Regions from separate parts of the Shewanella violacea DSS12 genome, predicted to be linked through region 1. Evidence: predicted binding sites of a transcription regulator. Region 1 holds the regulator's gene; the other holds the start of a gene.
The links. The regulator FliA, encoded in region 1, starts transcription of late flagellar genes. The targets are predictions, from matches to a motif close to CTAAAGNTNNNNNNNNNNNNGCCGATA.

Region 1 (10,316 bases):
TAGAACGTCCCATCAAGAGCATGGTTTTTATCATGCGATCCAGTCCCTTAATCGCAAGAAACTCAGTTTGTACTGGGACTATAATATGTTCACTGGCCGCGAGAGCATTGACCATTAATACCCCTAAGACAGGCGGACAATCTATCAAGGCTATATCATACTCATCTTCAACCTGAACTAAGGCCTTCTTTAAAATGAGTCCCATGCCTTCTTGATGGCCGAGGGAACGATCTAATGTAGCTAATGCCATGGTCGATGGAAGAAGATCTATCCCCTGTACAGCCGTAGAAATTATATGTTGTTTAACTCTCTGTGCATTTAACTCTTTGTAAGCTAAAAAAACATTATAGAGGGAGCCTGGTACTTCTTCAGAATCGATCCCTAAATAATATCCAAGTGAAGCATGGGGATCAGTATCAACCATAAGTACACGTTGGCCACGCTTGGCAAGAGAACCGGCCAGACTTGCAACCGTAGTTGTTTTTCCAACTCCGCCTTTTTGGTTTGCAATTGTCCAGATTTTCAAAAAAATCCCCTAACATTTACTGATATTGATATATGATTTTAATTATTATCGCGCGTTGTCACTCTAATTCCACCATGAGGTAGACTAATAATCTTAACGCCATCTTTATCGACTGAAAGTGTCGCTCCCTTAGCTACGGTTACGGCTATATTCGATAACGTCTCATCAGATTCATTTGTACTTAAATCATTGGCGATCGAATTAAGTCTTGGGCCAACTTGTTCATCAGGTATCTTGGCCAGAAATTTAGGCACCGACAATTGAGTGTTCCTCTCGATTTCTAACGCTAGAGGCGAGGCTTCTGAATGAAGCTCTTCCACCTTGGTAGAGCTAACTCCGGGACCAACTTCTAGTGTAACCTTCTCGCCTGGTTTGACCTGAGACAATAATGCTTGAGTCGCTTTTGGGTGCTGTGCCATCCAGGAAGCTACAGCTTGTGCTTGCTCATCGGGTACCATAAGGAGCACCTGACTCTGTTGCAAACGCGTAACTTCTAATTGTAAAAGCTTATTCTTATGACGAGTATCCAGATAAAGGGCACTTGAAACAAATACAGCAAGAATGAGCAGAAAAATAATCGGCAAAAGGAAAGTGCTTAGCTTTCTCTTTAAATTAGCCATTACCGGACTCACGAAGAATTGCATCCGCCATATCTTCTAGACCGATGGAATGAGTCGACAGACCAGCAGCAGCTACCGCTTGTGGCATGCCATAGACCACACAACTCGCCTCATCTTGAGCCCAGATAGTTGCTCCTGCGCTTTTGAGCATACGTGCACCTTCTCTGCCGTCTGCTCCCATACCTGTTAACACTACGGCTAAGGTGTCTCTTCCGGCAATTTTTGACGCTGAGGCAAAAGTGATATCGACGCTGGGCTTATAATTCATATCGGCACTACCAGCTAGCACTTTAATTCTACCGTGTACTCCACCTCTTTCTAACATCATCTGCTTTCCGCCTGGCGCGAGATAAGCAGTTCCTGGTTTTAATTGGTCGCCAGATTCGGCTTCTTTGACTTCAATTTTACATAATCCATTCAACCTACTGGCAAACGCAGGGGTAAATGCCGCAGGCATATGCTGAATGAGTAAAATAGGGTGAGGATAATTGGCAGGTAATTTAGTTAAAATTCTCTGCAAAGCCACAGGTCCGCCAGTCGAGGTACCAATCAGTAGCAATCTATACTTTTTACCAGTTGCACGAATTAGAGTAGTCGTTCTAAGGCTAGTAGCAGTTTCCCTACCTGTTCGAGAGGATGGGGATAAGCCACTAGTCAATTTAGCTTTTGCACTAGGAGCACTCGGTGCACTTGTTCGAGTTAGCGGTCTATATATACGCCGACGACCTAAGGCTTTTATGCGTTGCTGCAGCAACAAAACCGCATCTTCTTTATTGGTTGCGATATCTTCGAAACGTTTAGGCAAAAAGTCTAAAGCACCGGCTTCTAAGGCATCCAGAGTCGCTTTTGCACCATCATGAGTTAATGATGAAAACATAATAATTGGTGTTGGATTCTTGGCCATTATCTCACGCACAGCTGTGATGCCGTCCATGACAGGCATCTCGATATCCATGGTGATCACTTGAGGCTTAAGTTCCGCCACTAACTTAACTGCATCAGCTCCGTTTACAGCTGTGCCTACCACCTCTAAATCAGGATCTTTATTCACTATATCACTGACTCTTCGACGAAAAAAACTAGAGTCATCGACTACGAGAACTTTAATGGCCATTTAAATTCCTATACCGCTTATTTTATTTATTTTTTTGCATAATGCTTAAGTAAACCAGGTACATCTAAGATCAATGCAATACCACCATCTGATGTTATGGTAGCCCCGGCCATACCTGGTGTGCCATGTAACATGGTACCAAGAGGTTTGATCACGACTTCTTCCTGACCAATCAATGAATCCACAACGAAGCCAATTTGTTTGGTACCTAACTGAACAATAACTACGTGACCATAAGCCTTATCACCGTGCTTCAAACTCGATGGTACTCGACTCAACCAATGCTCAAGATAAAACAGCGGTACAGCCTTCTGTCTTACGATAACGGTAAGTTGACCATCGACGATATTGGTTTTAGTCAAATCGAGATGGAATATTTCACTGACACTCGATAGTGGTAATGCGAACACTTGAGTTGCTACTTCAACCATCAAGGTAGGCATGATAGCTAAGGTTAAGGGCACCTTAATCTCTAATATAGTCCCTTTACCTTTTAAAGAATCGATATGGATAGTCCCGTTGAGCTGAGCAATACGGGTTTTAACTACATCCATGCCGACACCACGGCCAGAAATATCAGAAATTTCAACTTTAGTGGAAAAACCAGGAGCGAAGATGAGGTTATAAGCCTCTTGATCAGACATTCTAGCAGCCGCTTCTTCGTCGAGCACACCACGAGTTATGGCGATCTCTTTCAATTTATCGGGATCCATGCCTGCACCATCATCCTCGATTTTAAGCAGGATATGATCGCCTTCCTGGCTCGCAGACAGTGTTATCGTACCCGTTCTGGATTTGCCACTGGCTTCACGGTCCGCCGGCATCTCGATACCATGATCGACTGAGTTCCGCACTAAGTGAACCAGAGGGTCGGCTAGTGCCTCAACTAAATTCTTATCTAGATCTGTTTCCTCACCAATCATGGTGAGAGTAATGTCTTTATTCAAACTACGAGCGAGATCTCTCACAACACGTGGGAAGCGACCAAAAACTTTCTTGATAGGTTGCATGCGGGTCTTCATCACCGCGCCCTGCAGATCTGCAGTTACTAAGTCAAGATTAGCTAATGCCTTGGACATCTCTTCATCATCTCGAGAGATACCTAAACTCAGTAAGCGGTTACGCACCAACACGAGTTCGCCAACCATGTTCATGATCTGATCGAGTCTAGCCGTATCGACACGTACTGTTGTTTCTGCCTGAGGCATGTTAGCTGGCGCTGATTTAGCGACCTTTTTCTTCTCTGGCACAACGGGTTTAACTACAGATTTAGTCGTTACGGGTGCAGCCGTTGGAGCCACTGACTTAGCCACAGGCACAACTTTTTGGGCCACTGGTGAAGGAGCTTCTGTGCCCCCACCAGGTCCGCCACCTGCCCCATGAAGTTCATCGAGCAGTTTTTCAAATTCGTCATCAGATATATCATTAGAATCTACAGCTGGGGAAACATCAGCAGCAATTGTGCTCGATGATTTTTCCTTAAAATTACCAGAACCGTGTAATTCATCGAGTAAAGATTCGAACTCATCGTCAGTGATATCATCGGATTGGCTCGAAGTCGGCGTGCTGATTGCAGCTTGCTTAGTTACAGATGGGCTATTACCGCCACCATGTAATGCATCTAACAGCGCTTCAAACTCATCATCGTTGATCTCGTCTATCCCGCCTTCACCGGCAATACTCGATATCTGCTGAGGAGCGGAATCAAACAATTCAATACCAGAGTCATCGGCAAGTGGGGTCTCATCAAATAGTTCGATTGAAGCCTCGCTTGGTGCAGCTGAACCAGGAAGTGGAGAACCTGAGCTCAGTAACTTCAAATTAGCCAACAGGGTAGCATCGGCAGGTTCTTGCTGCTGCCCAGCCTGAGTCTGAGCAAACATGGCGTTGATAGCATCAACTGCCTGTAAAATAATATCCATCAACTCGGCGGATACATCACGTTTGCCGGTTCGCAGCAGATCGAAGGTGTTTTCAGCTTCATGGCAAACATCTACCATTGGAGTCAAACTAAGAAATCCCGCACCACCTTTTACAGTGTGAAAACCTCGAAAAATTGCATTAAGCAACTCCGAATCATCAGGGTTATTTTCTAAAGTGACTAACTGTTCAGACAAAAGCTCTAAAATCTCACCAGCTTCGATCAAAAAGTCTTGCAGTATCTCTTCATCAACATCGAATGACATTAATATGACTCCTAATTAAAAACCCAAACTCGACAGCAGATCATCAACTTCATCTTGACCTGCGACGACATCGTCACGTTGTTCAGCGTTCATGATCGGCCCTTCGGCCTCAACACTACTATCGATGATTGTCGGATTTTCACTGACGGGTTGTTCACCAAATACCGTCAGCATCGAGACTAAATTATTTTCTACTTCACGAACGAGATCGATAACCCTTTTTATCATCTGCCCAGTCAAATCTTGAAAATCTTGGGCAAGTAATATTTGGTTTAACAGTTCTTTCAAACGGATAGAATCTAATTCACTTCGCTCGACAAATTGTTGAACCTTGTGACACAAGGGTTTAAATTCGCTGAGCTCAATTTCACGCCTCATGAGTCGATCCCATGCAGGCTTTACAGATTGAATATTAGCCGAAAGAGCATTGGCCAGGGGAAGACATTCTTCAACTGCGTCCATGGTTTTATTAGCAGCTTGCTCAGTCATATCTATGACATAAGTCAACCGCTCTTTGGCATCCGGAATCTCAGTACTCGTTAGCTCAACCAGGCGATCATCAATTTGAAAATCGACAATCGCACTATGAAGCTGACGAGTGAGTCTTCCGACCTCTTCAAAAAGGTCCTTTTGAATCGGTGCAGCTATGTCTCTAATTAAATCGTCAGCGAGTAATTGTTCGCCTTGAGTCAGCAAGTCTACCAATTTATTTGCCTGCTCTAACGAAATTAGCCCTGAAGTATTCACCTGCATATCACAACCTTGGTTAACCGAGTCGTTCGAAGATTTTGTCTAACTTCTCTTTCAATGTCGCTGCCGTGAAAGGTTTGACAACATAACCATTAACCCCGGCCTGAGCCGCGGCAATAATCTGTTCCCTCTTTGCCTCTGCAGTTACCATCAACACAGGGATATTTTTCAATTCATCATCGGCACGAATCGCTTTTAAAAGATCGATGCCTTGCATACCCGGCATATTCCAGTCGGTCACAACAAAGTCAAAATCTCCTTTCTGTAACATAGGTAGTGCTGTCGAACCGTCATCAGCTTCCTGGGTGTTGTTAAAACCCAAGTCTCTTAACAAGTTCTTGATGATACGTCTCATTGTCGAGAAATCGTCAACAACGAGAATCTTCATATTCTTGTCCAAAGTTTCCTCCGCGGAGCTCTTAATTATTGCTCATGTAATCGTTATTTTTTTGTCCAATGCTTAAGTTTAGCTTTTAGTCTAAGCATTGCCTGACTTAAAATCTGGCTAACCCGTGACTCACTAACCTCAAGAATGGCCCCTATTTCTTTTAAATTTAAAGCTTCATCGTAATAAAGCGACAAAACCAGTCCATCTCTTTCTGGCAATAACTTAATTGCTGCAACTAAGGCTAAATGAAACTCACCTTCTGCAATCGACTCAAATGTATCGTCATTAACCCCGTTATCGTGACTAATAACATCGACCGATACACCTAAATCTTCAATGCCAATTACTTTCCCTACCGAAACATCATTTAAAATATGATGATATTCATTTAAGGTCATGTCCAATCTTTGGGCTATCTCGGCATCTTTGGCATCTCTACCAAGCTCCTGCTCAAGCTCATCAATAACCTGGGCGACTCGTCTCTGGTTTCTATGGACAGATCTAGGTACCCAATCCCCACGACGAATCTCATCAAGCATAGATCCGCGAATTCTTATGCCCGCGAATGTTTCAAACTTAGCCCCTTTGTTACCATCAAATTTTGACGATGCTTCCAATAACCCCATCATACCAGCCTGTAGTAAATCATCGATTTGCACAGAGGCTGGTAAACGAGCGAGTAAATGGTGAGCTATTTTTTTCACAAGCGGTGCGTATTGTTCAACGATTAAAGCTTTATTATCTAAACAAGTATACGCAGAGGCTTTACTCACTCGCTCTATCCTCTTGATACTCAGTACGCTGTACTAAACGTTCAACAAAGAACTCTAGATGGCCTCCTGGTTGCTGTGGTATAGGCCAACTAATTACCTTGTTAGCCAAACCATGATAAGCAATTGTTGCCGGAGACTTTGGATACGCTTCAACTATTAATTTCTGCTTGCGTACCGACTTGCGTAAGTTTTCATCAAATGGAATGGTAGCAACTAATTCTAATGCAACATCCAAGAAACGATCGGTAACTTTACTAAGCTTAGCAAAGAGTTCCATCCCTTCCCGTAAACTTCGCACCATATTGGCAACTATTTTAAAACGAAAGACCCCATGTTGCCTACTCAGTATCTTAATTAATGCATAAGCATCGGTAATTGATGTAGGTTCGTCGCAAACCACCACTAATACATCTTGTGAGGCTCTCGAAAAACTCAATACCATATCTGAAATACCGGCAGCGGTATCGACAATGAGTATGTCGAACTGTGTTCGCATCTCGCTGAATGCCCTGATTAGCCCTGCATGTTGAGCCGCTGACAATTCAACCATAGCTTGGGTACCTGAAGTGGCAGGAATGATTCCAATCCCCTTAGGTCCACGCACTATGATATCGTCTAGCTCAGACTCGCCAGATAAGACATGGGATAAGTTGCGTTCTGCGCGTATGCCGAGCATGACATCCACGTTTGCCAGACCTAAGTCGGCATCCAGGACGAGTACACGTTTACCTTTTTCAGCTAACGCAACTGCGGTATTGATGGCAACACTGGTTTTACCCACGCCCCCCTTACCACCCGATACGGCGATTACTTTTACTTTTTCGTTATAAGGTTGATTCATCATACGTAAACCACTTGCTTGATCCCGATTCATTGCTTTATTCAAATGCATAGGCCCTTTCATCTGACCGTTCATTATTTCTGACTGCTGGTTTATTATCTAATACCGACAGAGCTTTGTTTGCTAGCTCGAATGTATCGGCCACTTTCATATCTTCTGGAACTCTTTGCCCATCAGTCACATAACTTAATGGTAACCCACTTTGTATCAAAACACTCAAAGCTGGGGCTAGGGAAACTGATTCATCTAATTTAGTGAGTATCGCACCTGATAAGGGGATACGACTAAATTGTGTCACCGCTTCTTCTAAAACTCTTCTCTGCCCTGTTGATGACAGTACCAGATAACTGCGAATAGGCAATCTGCTATTTGCTGCTAAATTATCAAGCTGCTGGAACAGGCGCATGTCTCTTTGGCCCATTCCTGCCGTATCTATCAATACTAGCTTGCGATTACGGAACTGATAAAGTATTTGTTCCAACTCATTAAGGTCATGAGCTTGCTTAACCGGGCATCCCATTATTTTTCCATAGGTGGCCAATTGCTCAAAGGCGCCGATGCGATAATGATCCGTTGTAATTAAAGCGACATGCTCAGCGCCGTGATGTGCTGCATATCTGGCGGCTAATTTAGCCAGTGTTGTTGTTTTTCCAACACCTGTCGGTCCGACAAACGCTACCACCCCACCCTGGCGAACGATATCATCACCTTGATTATCCAACATATTGGCTAGGCTGCGAGGCAATGCTCTGACCAAATCAGCAGGCGTATAATGCTCACTCAATTCGGAAAGTTTCTTTGACACAGCAGGTGAGAACTCTGCATCCAGTAACTTGCTCTCTAGCATGGCGCCAACGGGATCGACCCGACTTTTCTGCTCACTCATCAGAGCCGTAACTTGATGGGTTAACAAGCTTCTCAAAGATGCCAGCTCTTCACGCATCATCTCAAGTTCAGGGCTAGGTTTCCCCTTTGCCTCATGTGAGGGCTTATTTGAATAATGCTGCCTCTCCATAGGCGACGCTTTAGCCTGTGACGGAGGAGCCTGCAAACCTTTTGCCCATTCGGGCATATCCAATTCATCACTCGAATGCTCAGAGACTTGTCGTTCAACCCGACTCTGCTGTCTCTCTAGCAATGCCTGAAGTGAATCTGCCGCAGGTGCCGGCTTTACTTTAGCTTCTGCGCGAATAGGTCTCTTTAAACCCAGAGAAATTCTCTCTTCAGCCAAGTCCATAAAAGTGGCTGATGATGCAGGTCTTTCAGCCTGTAAGGCCTTAGGTTTCGGCTCATCATAATCCACGGCAGCGACGATCTCGATTCCACCTGTGACCTTTTTGTTCGACATTATCACGGCATCCGAGCCTAAGGTCTCTTTGACCTGAGCCAATGCCGTTCGCATATCTTTTGCTAAGAAACGTTTAATTTTCACTTATATGCCCTCTACTGACCTACAGCAGAAACAATTCGAATTTGCTTCTCATCGGGAACTTCCTGATAGGAAATAACCCTTAGGTTAGGAATCGTGTGCTTTACAAATCGAGAGAGAGTCGAACGTAACATACCCGATGTCAATAATATTGCTGGTTGCCCCACCATCTCTTGCCTTTGTGCTGCGTCTTCTAAAGACTTTTGCATCCGCTCAGCCAAGCTAGGTTCGATGTTGGGCCCTTCTCCTCCCGTCGCTTGCATTGACTGATGCAACATTTGTTCCAACTCTGGCGCCAAAGTAATGACGGGTATTTCCGTTTCAGGCCCGCTGATCTCCTGCACTATCATACGTTTCAGTGAAATGCGTACGGCAGCGGTCAAGACTTCCGTATCTGTACTCTTGGGACCATATTCAAGCAATGTCTGTACTATGGTCTTAAGATCGCGAATCGATACGCCTTCGTTAAGTAAGTTTTGCATGACTTTAACAACGGTTCCCAGGGACATAACATCGGGTATGAAGCCATCGACTAACTTAGGAGAATGTTTAGCCAACATATCCATAAGCTGCTGTACTTCTTCATAACCGAGCAGCTTAGCCGCATTATTGGTTAATAGCTGGCTCAAGTGAGTAGCCACTACCGTCGCAGCATCCACCACGGTATAACCTAAGGTTTGCGCATGCTCCCTCATTTCCGGGGCTATCCAAACTGCTTCTAAACCAAAAGCGGGATCTTTCGTCTCTATGCCATCGAGTTTGCCATATACCTGGCCTGGGTTGATGGCCAGTTCACAATCATGTCTTATTTCGGCTTCGCCAGACGCCACCCCCATCAAGGAGATACGATAGGTATTAGGAGAGAGATCTAAGTTATCTCGAATATGCACAGCAGGCACCAGAAATCCAAGTTCTTGAGATAACTTCTTACGTACCCCTTTAATCCTGCCAAGTAACTCTCCGCCCTGACCTTTATCGACCAGAGGAATAAGTCGAAATCCGACTTCTAACCCTATAGTATCAACATGCTGCACATCATCCCAACTGAGTTCTTTAGGTTTACCTGCAGCCTTATCTACAGCAGGCTTCTTCGCAAGTTCCAGGGATTCCTCATGCTCTTTCTCTCGTTTTTTATATAAGAAGTAGGCCACTGAACCGACAACCAATGCCAGAGAAATAAAGGCAAAATGTGGCATACCTGGCACTATACCCATGATAAACAAGACACCGGCAGCAATCGCTATTGACCTAGGGTTGTCAAGCATCTGAGACATCATCATCTGGCCCATATCGCCGGACTCGTTCTGACGTGTCACCATCAATGCTGCAGCAATTGAGAGTAAAAGGCCTGGGATCTGAGCTACCAAGCCATCACCTATGGTTAGCAGAGTATAGATCTCCACCGCAGTAGAGAAATCCAGACCATGCTGCACCATACCGATAACGAATCCTCCAAGGATATTGATCACCATGATCATGATCCCGGCAATCGCATCGCCTTTAACAAATTTAGATGCACCGTCCATTGCCCCGTAAAAATCGGCTTCCTTGGTCACTTCCGCGCGCCTTTCTCTTGCCTGCTCCTGGTTCAATACGCCGGCATTCAAATCGGCATCGATAGCCATCTGTTTACCAGGCATTGCGTCTAAGGTAAAGCGAGCACTAACTTCTGCTATCCGCCCAGCACCT
Region 2 (10,316 bases), 390 kb from region 1:
TTAGCTAACGAGGTTTAATCTATATAAAGCCCATTCTAGTTAGATTACAAATACAAAAAAGGACCTCGAATAAATTCAGAGGCCCTTTTTGTGTTCAAGTTAAGCTGTTAGACGATTAGTCCGCCGCATAACCCATGTCTTCCAGTGCTTTGCCATCGAGAAACGCCTTGCCATCTTTCATCTGGAGTCGATTCTGGCTGAACCATTTAACGACCATAGGATAGATGGCGTGTTCCTGCTGATGCACTTTATCGGCCAAAGTATCGGCGGTATCTTCATCATAGACAGGTACTTTAGCCTGCAATATGATTGGACCCGAGTCTAGCTCTGGCGTCACAAAATGCACGCTGGCGCCATGTTCGGTGTCTTTAGCATCTATAGCACGTTGATGGGTATTAAGCCCTGTGTACTTAGGCAGAAGCGAAGGATGAATGTTGATCATGCGTCCTTCGAACCCTTGTACAAACTCATCGCTTAATATTCGCATAAAACCGGCTAAGACAATCAGATCTGGCTGATATTTGTCTATGGCAAGTTTTAAGCGAGCATCATAATCAGATCTTGCTTCATCCTTTCGAACAATCACACAGCTAGTGTCAATCTCGCTCTGGTGAGCACGGATAAGGCCGTAAGCATCGGGCTTGTTACTGACCACCCCGACGATTTCAGCTTCGAGGTGATCATCACAATCATCGATGATCGCCTGTAAGTTGCTACCATTTCCTGAGATTAATACTAAAACGCGACAGTTTGGGGACATTACAGGATCTCCACTTGCTCTTCGTCGCCATTGCGCTTTGCAATGTCACCGATAAGCCAAGCTTTCTCGCCTTCGGCGTTAAGCAGCTCAAGTGCAGCGTCAACTTTGTCAGACGGTAGTGCGACAACCATACCAACGCCACAGTTAAATGTACGGTACATCTCAAATTCAGCAATGTTACCGTTTTTCATCAACCAGTTGAAGATGCTTGGCCACTGCCATGAATCACCTTTAACAACGGCTTTACAGTCATCAGGAAGTACGCGTGGGATGTTTTCCCAGAATCCGCCACCGGTAATGTGAGCCATAGCGTGCACTTCAGTTTGTTCGAGTAACTTAAGCAGCGATTTCACATAGATTTTTGTTGGCTCAAGCAGGTGGTCAATCAGTGGCTTGCCTTCGAAATCATCTTCAGGGTTAACCTTGCTGACTTCGAGTACCTTACGGATCAATGAGAAACCATTTGAGTGAGGACCGCTTGACGCTAGTGCGATAAGTGAGTCCCCGACAGCAACTTTAGTGCCGTCGATGATGTCAGCTTTTTCTACGACACCAACACAGAAGCCTGCTAGGTCATAATCATCACCTTCATACATGCCTGGCATCTCAGCCGTTTCACCACCGATAAGTGCACAGCCTGACTGGACACAGCCTTCGGCAATACCTTTAACGACTGCAGTTGCGGCAGCAACATCTAGCTTGCCTGTGGCATAGTAATCGAGGAAGAAAAGTGGCTCGGCGCCTGAAACGATTAAATCGTTAGAGCACATGGCGACAAGGTCGATACCGACTGTGTCGTGCTTCTTATAATCGATTGCTAATCTTAACTTGGTGCCAACACCATCGGTACCAGAAACAAGCACTGGGTGTTTGTACTTAGTTGGCAGCTCACAAAGAGCACCAAATCCACCTAAGTTGCCCATAACTTCAGGACGGTGGGTACGTTTCACGGCAGATTTAATATTATCAACTAGTGCATTTCCGGCGTCGATATCGACACCTGCATCTTTATAGCTAAGCTGGGTAGGAGTGCTCACGAAGATCCTCTCGGGTACAGAATGATTATTGGATTTTATGCGCCGCCATTCTACCAGTTTGTGACATGGCTCGAAAGCGAAGATTTGGCTATTTAGGGCGGACTTGGCTTAGGATTTAACGGGTTTTCAAAACTTTATGTTTTCCATTGCGAACAAATAAACTAAAATCTTGTTAATTTGCATTTAACAATGCTGAAAATCAGGAGAGAAAAATGAAAGTTGTCGAGGTTAAACATCCATTAGTACGTCACAAAATAGGCTTAATGCGTGAAGCCGATATTAGCACTAAACGTTTCCGTGAATTAGCCGCGGAAGTGGGTAGTCTACTGACCTACGAAGCGACTGCTGATTTTGATACCGAAAAGGTCACTATCGAAGGTTGGAATGGTCCGGTTGAAGTGGAACAGATTAAAGGTAAGAAGGTCACAGTAGTGCCAATTCTTCGTGCCGGTCTTGGCATGATGGATGGTGTTCTAGAGAATATCCCCAGTGCGCGTATCTCAGTTGTTGGTATGTACCGCGATGAAGAGACACTTGAGCCTGTTCCTTACTTTGAAAAGCTTGCCAGTGATATGCCTTCACGTATCGCCTTGGTCGTCGACCCTATGCTGGCGACGGGTGGATCTATGATATCTACCATAGATCTACTAAAAGATCGTGGCTGTACCGCGATTAAGGCTCTTGTTTTGGTGGCTGCGCCTGAAGGCGTTGCGGCTTTAAGTAAGGCGCATCCAGATGTGGAGCTATATACAGCTTCTATCGATGATTGCCTGAACGAGCAGGGATACATTCTTCCTGGTCTTGGTGATGCGGGTGATAAGATTTTCGGTACTAAGTAGTCACTAAGCACAGCTATAAACGTAAATTTAAGCTAATCGTTAGTTTATATTGCTAGTTTATAAAAAAGAAAAGGAGCCAATCGGCTCCTTTTTTGTTTTTTACTTCTCATTTTGAATAAGTACTCGAACCTCGAACCTCGAACTCGCTCTAGAGCACCATGGCTGCTATCCAGCCAAACACCAACAAGGGGATGTTATAGTGAAGAAATGTCGGGATCACACTGTCTTTGATGTGGTCATGCTGGCCATCGGCGTTTAAGCCTGCCGTCGGACCTAAGGTCGAGTCAGAGGCTGGTGAGCCTGCATCTCCCAGCGCCGCCGCTGTGCCAACTAAGGCTATGGTGGCGGTGACTGAGAAGCCAAAATTCATGGCTAATGGCACATAGATGGTGGCGATGATCGGGATAGTAGAGAAAGATGAACCAATACCCATGGTAATGAATAAGCCCACCAGTAACATCAAGAAGGCGGCTAACGCTTTATTGTCGCCTATGATGTTGCTCAGCGAGTCGACTAAGCTGCTGACATCACCAGTTGCTTTCACGACCGCGGCAAATCCAGCAGCAGAAATCATGATAAAGCCAATGTTGGCCATCATGCGTACGCCTTGGTTAAAGACATCTTGATCGGCCACATGCTTGAGTGCGCCAGAGAAGCTGAAGATAATAAAACCAATCAAGGCGCCGAAAATCATCGAACCTGTGATTAATTGAACCACAAGTGTCGATGCGATAGCTATGATTGCAATAACAATATTACGCTTGTTTACTGTCTCTTCCGGCTCGGCGACTAAGATCTGTTCTTCTTTATATTCCCGGGGTTTTCTATAGCTGATAAATACCGCCACAAGTAAACCCGTTACCATGCCCATTGCTGGGATCATCATGGCGGTGGGGATCTGCTCACGTACGGCATGGAGATTATTGTTATTGAGGCTGGCCAATAATATGTCATTTAAGAAAATGCCACCGAAGCCAATAGGCAAGATCATATAGGTAGTCACTAAACCAAAAGTGAGTACACAGGCAACCAAACGCCTGTCTAGCTTTAGCTTAGACATCACATGGAGTAGTGGTGGAATCAGAATGGGGATAAACGCAATGTGAATGGGCAGCAGGTTCTGGGAAGAAACCGCCATGGTGAGTATCAGGAGTAACAAGACCCAACGAACGCGATTCATGTTTGCGCTGTTTTGCTCTTTGCCCAGTAGTGAAATGATTTTTTTGGAAATCAGCGTAGTTAAGCCTGAATGTGACAGAGCCACGGCAAATGCGCCGAGCAGTGCGTAGCTTAACGCAATCTGCGCACCGCCGCCTAAGCCGGTGTTAAATGCATCTACCGTTTGCTGAAGACTCATGCCTCCAACCAAGCCTGCGACCAGTGCACTTATTGTGAGTGCGATTACAACATTTACCCGGGCTAAACTTAGTCCTAGCATGAGGCAAACAGCGATGACGACAGCGTTCATATCAATAGATTCTTTCTTATCTTTAATTGGGCAGACATTTTGCTTAGCTAGGCTTGCCTTGTCCAGTAGACAGAGGATATATCTGTTAAAACTGTGGGTTTGTTAACTCTGTGTAGACATAACTAATCAGTTTTTGTAAATATCCACATTATTTCCCAAGGTATTCTGCTGTCTTAATATACCAAGAGTGAAGATTAAATTAATTAAAGGTGATATTCGTCGCAAAAAGCTTGTATGCGGAAAAACACTGCCTATAATGCCATAAGATTTAAAACGAAAAGCGTTTTTTCAATCCATAGATGGAGATATAAAATGAGCGTATTAGTAGGCCGTCAGGCTCCTGATTTTACTGCTGCAGCTGTACTTGGTAACGGCGAAATCGTCGATAGCTTTAACCTAGCTGAAGCCATCAAAGGCAAGCCAACGGTAGTGTTTTTCTACCCACTTGATTTCACTTTCGTATGCCCATCTGAGCTGATCGCTTTCGATCACCGCATTGAAGAGTTCAAGAAGCGTGGCGTGGAAGTGATCGGTGTTTCTATCGATTCACAGTTCACTCACAACGCATGGCGTAACACTCCAGTAGCTGAAGGCGGAATTGGTCCAGTTCAGTACACTCTTGTCGCTGACGTTAAGCATGAGATCTGTAAGGCATATGACGTTGAGCATCCAGAAGCTGGTGTTGCTTTCCGTGGTTCTTTCCTAATCGACAAAGAAGGCATGGTTCGTCACCAGGTTGTTAACGATCTTCCATTAGGTCGTAATGTTGATGAAATGCTTCGTATGATCGATGCACTTCAGTTCCACGAAGAGCACGGTGATGTTTGTCCTGCTGGTTGGGAAAAAGGCGACAAAGGTATGGACGCAAGCCCAGAAGGCGTTGCATCTTATCTAAGTGACAATGCAGATTCTCTATAATCTTAATCGATTATCGTTAGTTTAAAGCATAAAAAAGCCGCGATTATCGCGGCTTTTTTATGCCTATTATTAGGAGGATAGACATAAAAAAACGGCCCAGAGGCCGTTTTGTCGTTAAGCTTTATATGTTGCTATCTATTTTGTCTCTTCAGATGCTTCATCAATGTCGTGGTTTACGGCAAGAGGCCATCCACCCAGGGCTTTCCACTTATTGACTATGTGACAGAATAGTTCCGCGGTACGCTCGGTATCGTAAAGCGCTGAGTGAGCTTCATTGTTATCGAAGTCGATACCAGCTATCGAACATGCTTTAGCGAGTACAGTATGCCCCAGTGCTAAACCTGAAAGTGCGGCAGTATCGAAGGTGGCAAAAGGATGGAAAGGGGTACGTTTAAGTGCACAACGTTCGATGGCCTTGGATACAAAACCATGATCGAAGGCAGCGTTATGAGCGACGATAATACTTCTGTGACAGCCGACGGCTTTCTGCGCCTTCTTGACCTCTTTAAATATTTCGAGGAAGGCTTCTTTCTCGCTCACTGCACCGCGAAGAGGATTGGTTGGATCTATGCCATTGAAGGCGAGGGCGTCAGGTTCTAAATTCGCCCCTTCGAAAGGTTCTATGTGGTAATGCAGTGTCTTGTCTAAACTGAGTATACCTTCATCATCCATTTTCAGCATGGTGACGGCGATTTCAAGCAACGCATCGGTTTGGGAATTGAAGCCGGCAGTCTCGACATCGATGACCACAGGGAAGTAGCCCCTAAAACGGTGATTTAATTTATTGGCGTCGCAAATTTCGCTCATTGAAAGTGTCCAAATAGTTATCAGGCCACTATTATGAGGGAAGCACTTAATGCTGTCATGTCCGAATGGCTACTTTATGAGCTAAAGGTCTGTAAAAGTGTGCCGATAGCATTAAGTAACAGAATAAATATGAGAATCAGGTATGTGGCTTAGAGTATTGGTAGCATCGACATTATGTATGCCGTTTTTTGCGACAGCAGAATTGCGCCATTATGTTGCCTCTCTCGACCAGTCCCAATGGAAGCTGAGTGGTAATACGCCGATCATTTGCCGTCTTGAACATAATATCCCCTCATATGGCAAAGCAGTATTTACCAGTATTGCGGGCAAAAATCATAACTTGAATTTCACTTTAGATATGTGGCTTAAGCCGGATAAGGTCACTCAAGCAACCTTGATGAGCAAGGCACCAGCCTGGCGTCCTGGTATCCTCTCTAAAGAGATCACTGAGTTGACCTACCAGAAATATTTCAGTGGTGAGGTACCACGTAATGCGGCTTGGTCCATGCTCGCCGAGCTTGAACGTGGCATGGAGCCAACGTTTTATTATGCCGATTGGTATAACCAATCCAATAAAATAGCTGTTGGCCTCTCTGCGATTAATTTTAATCGTAAATATGGTGAATTTAGGGCCTGTCTTGCCGGATTACTGCCATATAGTTTCGACGATATCGCCTTCACTGTATTAACCTATGAGTCCGGTGGCTCAGAATTAACCCGCTTCTCTAAATCACAGATAGCCAAAGTACAAGAGTACCTGGCTTATGACTCGGAAGTTGAACTGGTATTGATCGATGCTTATACGGATAGCTATGGTGGCCGCTCAATCAACCAAAAAGTCTCGGAGCAACGTGCAGATTCGGTGAAAAATTTCTTCTTATCTGCGGGGATCAATCAAGATCGCATCTATACGGTAGGTCATGGGGAACGTCGTCATGTGGCCTCGAATGCAACCATAGATGAAAGAGGCAGAAACAGACGAGTTGTCATTAGGATTAGTAAACCTATGTAACGGGCTTGTTTGCCATGTAGATAAGATGTTAGCCATAAGGCCCGGCATAGATGCTGGGCTTTTTGTTGTTTAATTCTCTGAGTATTGGAAAGAATGCTTATCTTAAGTCTCTGCAATAATTAACACAAAAAAAAGCCCGCTTAATAACTTAAGCGGGCCGCAAATAATGTATTGCAATCAACAAATTGAAGTAAGGAAGTCAAGCATAAGAACCAGGGATTAAATTCACGTGTCAGACACGGGAATTAAGAGTTCTTGTTTTCATATCTGTAAAACAGATACTTCCTGAAAACGAGATCAGTATAGGCTTAGGCAACTGAACTGACAAACTAGAAAAAATACCAAAATACATTAGAATATCTAATCTTAACGTGTGTGATCTGGATCGATGAATGCACTGGATTAGCAGGTTTCCGCTTGCTTAAGCAAATAAACTGCATAATTCAACGGCTATTTTATTAATCCATGTTACAGGGTTATTAATATGCCTGTTGATGCAATCATTAGTCAGTCAATATTATTTCATTGCCTCGCAAATAATTGCTTGTATAGTTAGCTTCCAACCCTGAGCTTAGGCTCAGGAAAAAGATAATAAGAAATACCATCAATATCAGCAGGGCAGCAAACATGATATTTAAAAGCAAATTGAGAAAGCAGCACCTATTAATAGCGAGTTTGGCCCTTGGGATTATGGGGTGTCAGTCAGCGCAGCAAGATTCAGAGCAAAAAACATCTTCGGCCCCTATGGCTGGAGATACAATTGAAACCATCCACGGGGTGCAAGTTGCAGACCCTTATCGTTTTCTTGAACAAGACACAGAGCAAACTCAAGCTTGGGTAAAGAGGCAACAAGCCGAGGGGAAAGCATATCTCTCAGGCATTGAAAACAAACAAGCCGTGGTCGACCGTATTACTCAATTGTGGAATTACCAGAAGATATCGGCGCCTTTCGAGCATGGTGAATACACCTTCTTCTATAAAAATGATGGTTTGCAGGCGCAATCGGTACTTTATGTTAAAACTGCCAATGGAGATGAGAAAGTTGTTCTGGATCCCAATACGCTCTCCATTGATGGTACCGTGGCTTTATCGGGTGTCTCGTTCAGTGGCGATGGCAAAACGTTAGCTTACGGTGTGTCTAAGTCGGGTTCCGATTGGCAGCAGTGGCAATTTGTCGATGTTGCAACCGGGGTTAAACTCGATGACGAGCTTAAATGGATTAAATTCTCAAATGCGGTGTGGAATAAAGATAATACCGGCGTGTATTACGCTCGATATGATGCGCCAACGGGCGGTAACTTATTGGCCGATGTGAACTTCAATCAGAAGGTTTATTTTCACCAGATAGGCTCAGAGCAGCTAAGCGATAAACTTGTCTATGAGCGTCCGCAGAATAAAGACTGGGGTTTTGGTATTGAAGTCTCAGAAGCGGGTGACTATTTGCTATTTTCTATCTCCCAAGGAACAGACACGCGTAATCGCTTCTTCTATCAGTCTCTGGAGAAGCCTGGCGAAGTAGTGGAGTTGATCACAGATCTTGAAGCCGAATACTCTTTCTTAGGTAACGATAAGTCGGTGTTCTATTTTAAGACAGATCTCGATGCTCCGAATGGTAAAGTTATCGCAATCGATATCAATCACAGCGATAAGGCAAATTGGAAAACCCTCATTGCCGAGTCGAGTGATCCAATCAGTAGTATTGCTATTATTAACGATCACTTGGTAGTGAGTTACTTGCATGATGTGTTGGCTAAGTTATCTATCTTCAGCATGAATGGAGAAAACCGCCGAGACGTGACTCTTCCAGGTGAAGGCAAGGTTGCCGGCCCCTATGGTAAGCGCAGTAAAGACTACTTCTATTATGTCTTCAACAGTTACGTGCAACCTAAAACGACTTACAGGTTCGATTTCAAGACAGGTGAATCTCACATTTACACCGAGCCCAAGGTGTCATTTAATTCTGATGACTATGCTTCGAAGCAAGTCTTCTATACCAGTAAAGATGGTACTCGCGTACCTATGATGATCTCATATAAGAAAGGCATGGAGAAGAATGGCGCAAACCCGACACTGTTATACGCCTACGGCGGTTTCGCTATCTCGCTGACGCCAAGATTCAGTCCGGCCAATATTGCCTGGATGGATATGGGTGGGATCTATGCGGTACCTAACTTAAGAGGCGGTGCCGAGTACGGTGAGGGCTGGCATCAAGCTGGTATGTTTGATAAGAAGCAGAACGTGTTCGATGACTATTATGCGGCGGCAGAGTATTTAATCGATGAAAACTACACCAATAAAACTAAGCTTGGGGCCTATGGCCGCAGTAATGGTGGTTTGTTGATGGGAGCTGCATTGACTCAGCGTCCTGACTTGTTTGCAGCCGTGTTACCTGCAGTTGGCGTTCTGGATATGCTCAGGTTCCACAAGTTCACCATTGGCTGGGCTTGGACAAGTGAATATGGCAGTGCAGATGTTGCCGAGCAGTTTCCGGCCTTGCTGGCTTATTCGCCATATCATAACGTGACCAAGCGTAGCTATCCCGCCACTATGGTGATGACTGCGGATCATGACGACAGAGTGGTTCCGCTGCATAGCTTTAAGTTTGGTGCCATGATGCAGGCTCAACAACAGGGAGATGCGCCGATCATAATGCGTATCGAGTCGAAAGCAGGCCATGGTGCGGGTAAGCCAACATCGATGAAAATTGATGAATTTGCCGATATCTATAGTTTTCTATTCGACAGCTTTGGTTTAAAAATACCGGGAAAAGTTAACTGATAATCAAGTAATAGTGAAATGATGATGAAAAGAGGAGCTTGGCTCCTCTTTTTTATTAACAATTTTTTATGACGATCGCTTACATCTAAGCATGGCAAGCATTCACAATTGCATTGGGTCTAGGTATAGTAGGCCTCTATTTTTTCTCATGATTGGCACTTAGAATTCATGTTTCGTTGGCCTATTTCTGTCTATTACGAAGATACCGATGCGGGTGGTGTTGTTTATCATTCAAAATATCTTAATTTTTTTGAGCGAGCTCGAACCGAGTGGTTAAAGTCCATGGGGGTCAAGCAGGCTAGTCTATTAGCCGAGGATATTGCCTTTGTGGTAAAAAGGGCCGAATTAAATTTTTGCCGTCCAGCCCGATTTGAGCAGGACCTTATCGTCGAAACTGTTGTCATAGACTTGAAGAAAGCATCCTTGATGTTTGAACAAAAGTTAATTGACGAGGAGGGGGTAATATATTGTGAGGCTAAAGTCTTAGTCGCCTGTATTTCTCTATCGCGTATGCGACCTCGTGCCATTCCCCAAAATATAGTTCAGGAGTTTAAAGGTGGAAGCTGATATTTCAATTATTGGATTGTTTTTACAAGCCAGTTTATTAGTTAAATTTGTAATGCTCACCTTGTTGAGTTTATCTGTGATGTCTTGGGCGGTGATCTTTCAACGTCATCGTTTATTGAATACTGCCAAG

Region 2: the regulator FliA is predicted to act here: its motif matches at 5,911-5,937, upstream of SVI_RS08370 (flagellar protein MotY).

What each region holds. Positions count from the first base shown of each region.
Region 1 is NC_014012.1:1,655,209-1,665,524, reverse strand. Features, by position in the region: gene SVI_RS06750 (ParA family protein) at 1-526, opposite strand, end outside; gene SVI_RS06745 (hypothetical protein) at 565-1,146, opposite strand; gene SVI_RS06740 (protein-glutamate methylesterase/protein-glutamine glutaminase) at 1,139-2,260, opposite strand; gene SVI_RS06735 (chemotaxis protein CheA) at 2,287-4,446, opposite strand; gene SVI_RS06730 (protein phosphatase CheZ) at 4,462-5,199, opposite strand; gene cheY (chemotaxis response regulator CheY) at 5,213-5,596, opposite strand; gene SVI_RS06720 (RNA polymerase sigma factor FliA) at 5,638-6,357, opposite strand; gene SVI_RS06715 (MinD/ParA family protein) at 6,350-7,231, opposite strand; gene flhF (flagellar biosynthesis protein FlhF) at 7,236-8,630, opposite strand; gene flhA (flagellar biosynthesis protein FlhA) at 8,642-10,316, opposite strand, start outside.
Region 2 is NC_014012.1:2,041,594-2,051,909, forward strand. Features, by position in the region: gene purN (phosphoribosylglycinamide formyltransferase) at 116-760, opposite strand; gene purM (phosphoribosylformylglycinamidine cyclo-ligase) at 760-1,797, opposite strand; gene upp (uracil phosphoribosyltransferase) at 2,010-2,636, shown strand; gene SVI_RS08355 (Na+/H+ antiporter family protein) at 2,785-4,104, opposite strand; gene SVI_RS08360 (peroxiredoxin C) at 4,417-5,022, shown strand; gene rnt (ribonuclease T) at 5,158-5,829, opposite strand; gene SVI_RS08370 (flagellar protein MotY) at 5,972-6,841, shown strand; gene SVI_RS08375 (prolyl oligopeptidase family serine peptidase) at 7,469-9,619, shown strand; gene ybgC (tol-pal system-associated acyl-CoA thioesterase) at 9,788-10,186, shown strand; gene tolQ (protein TolQ) at 10,176-10,316, shown strand, end outside.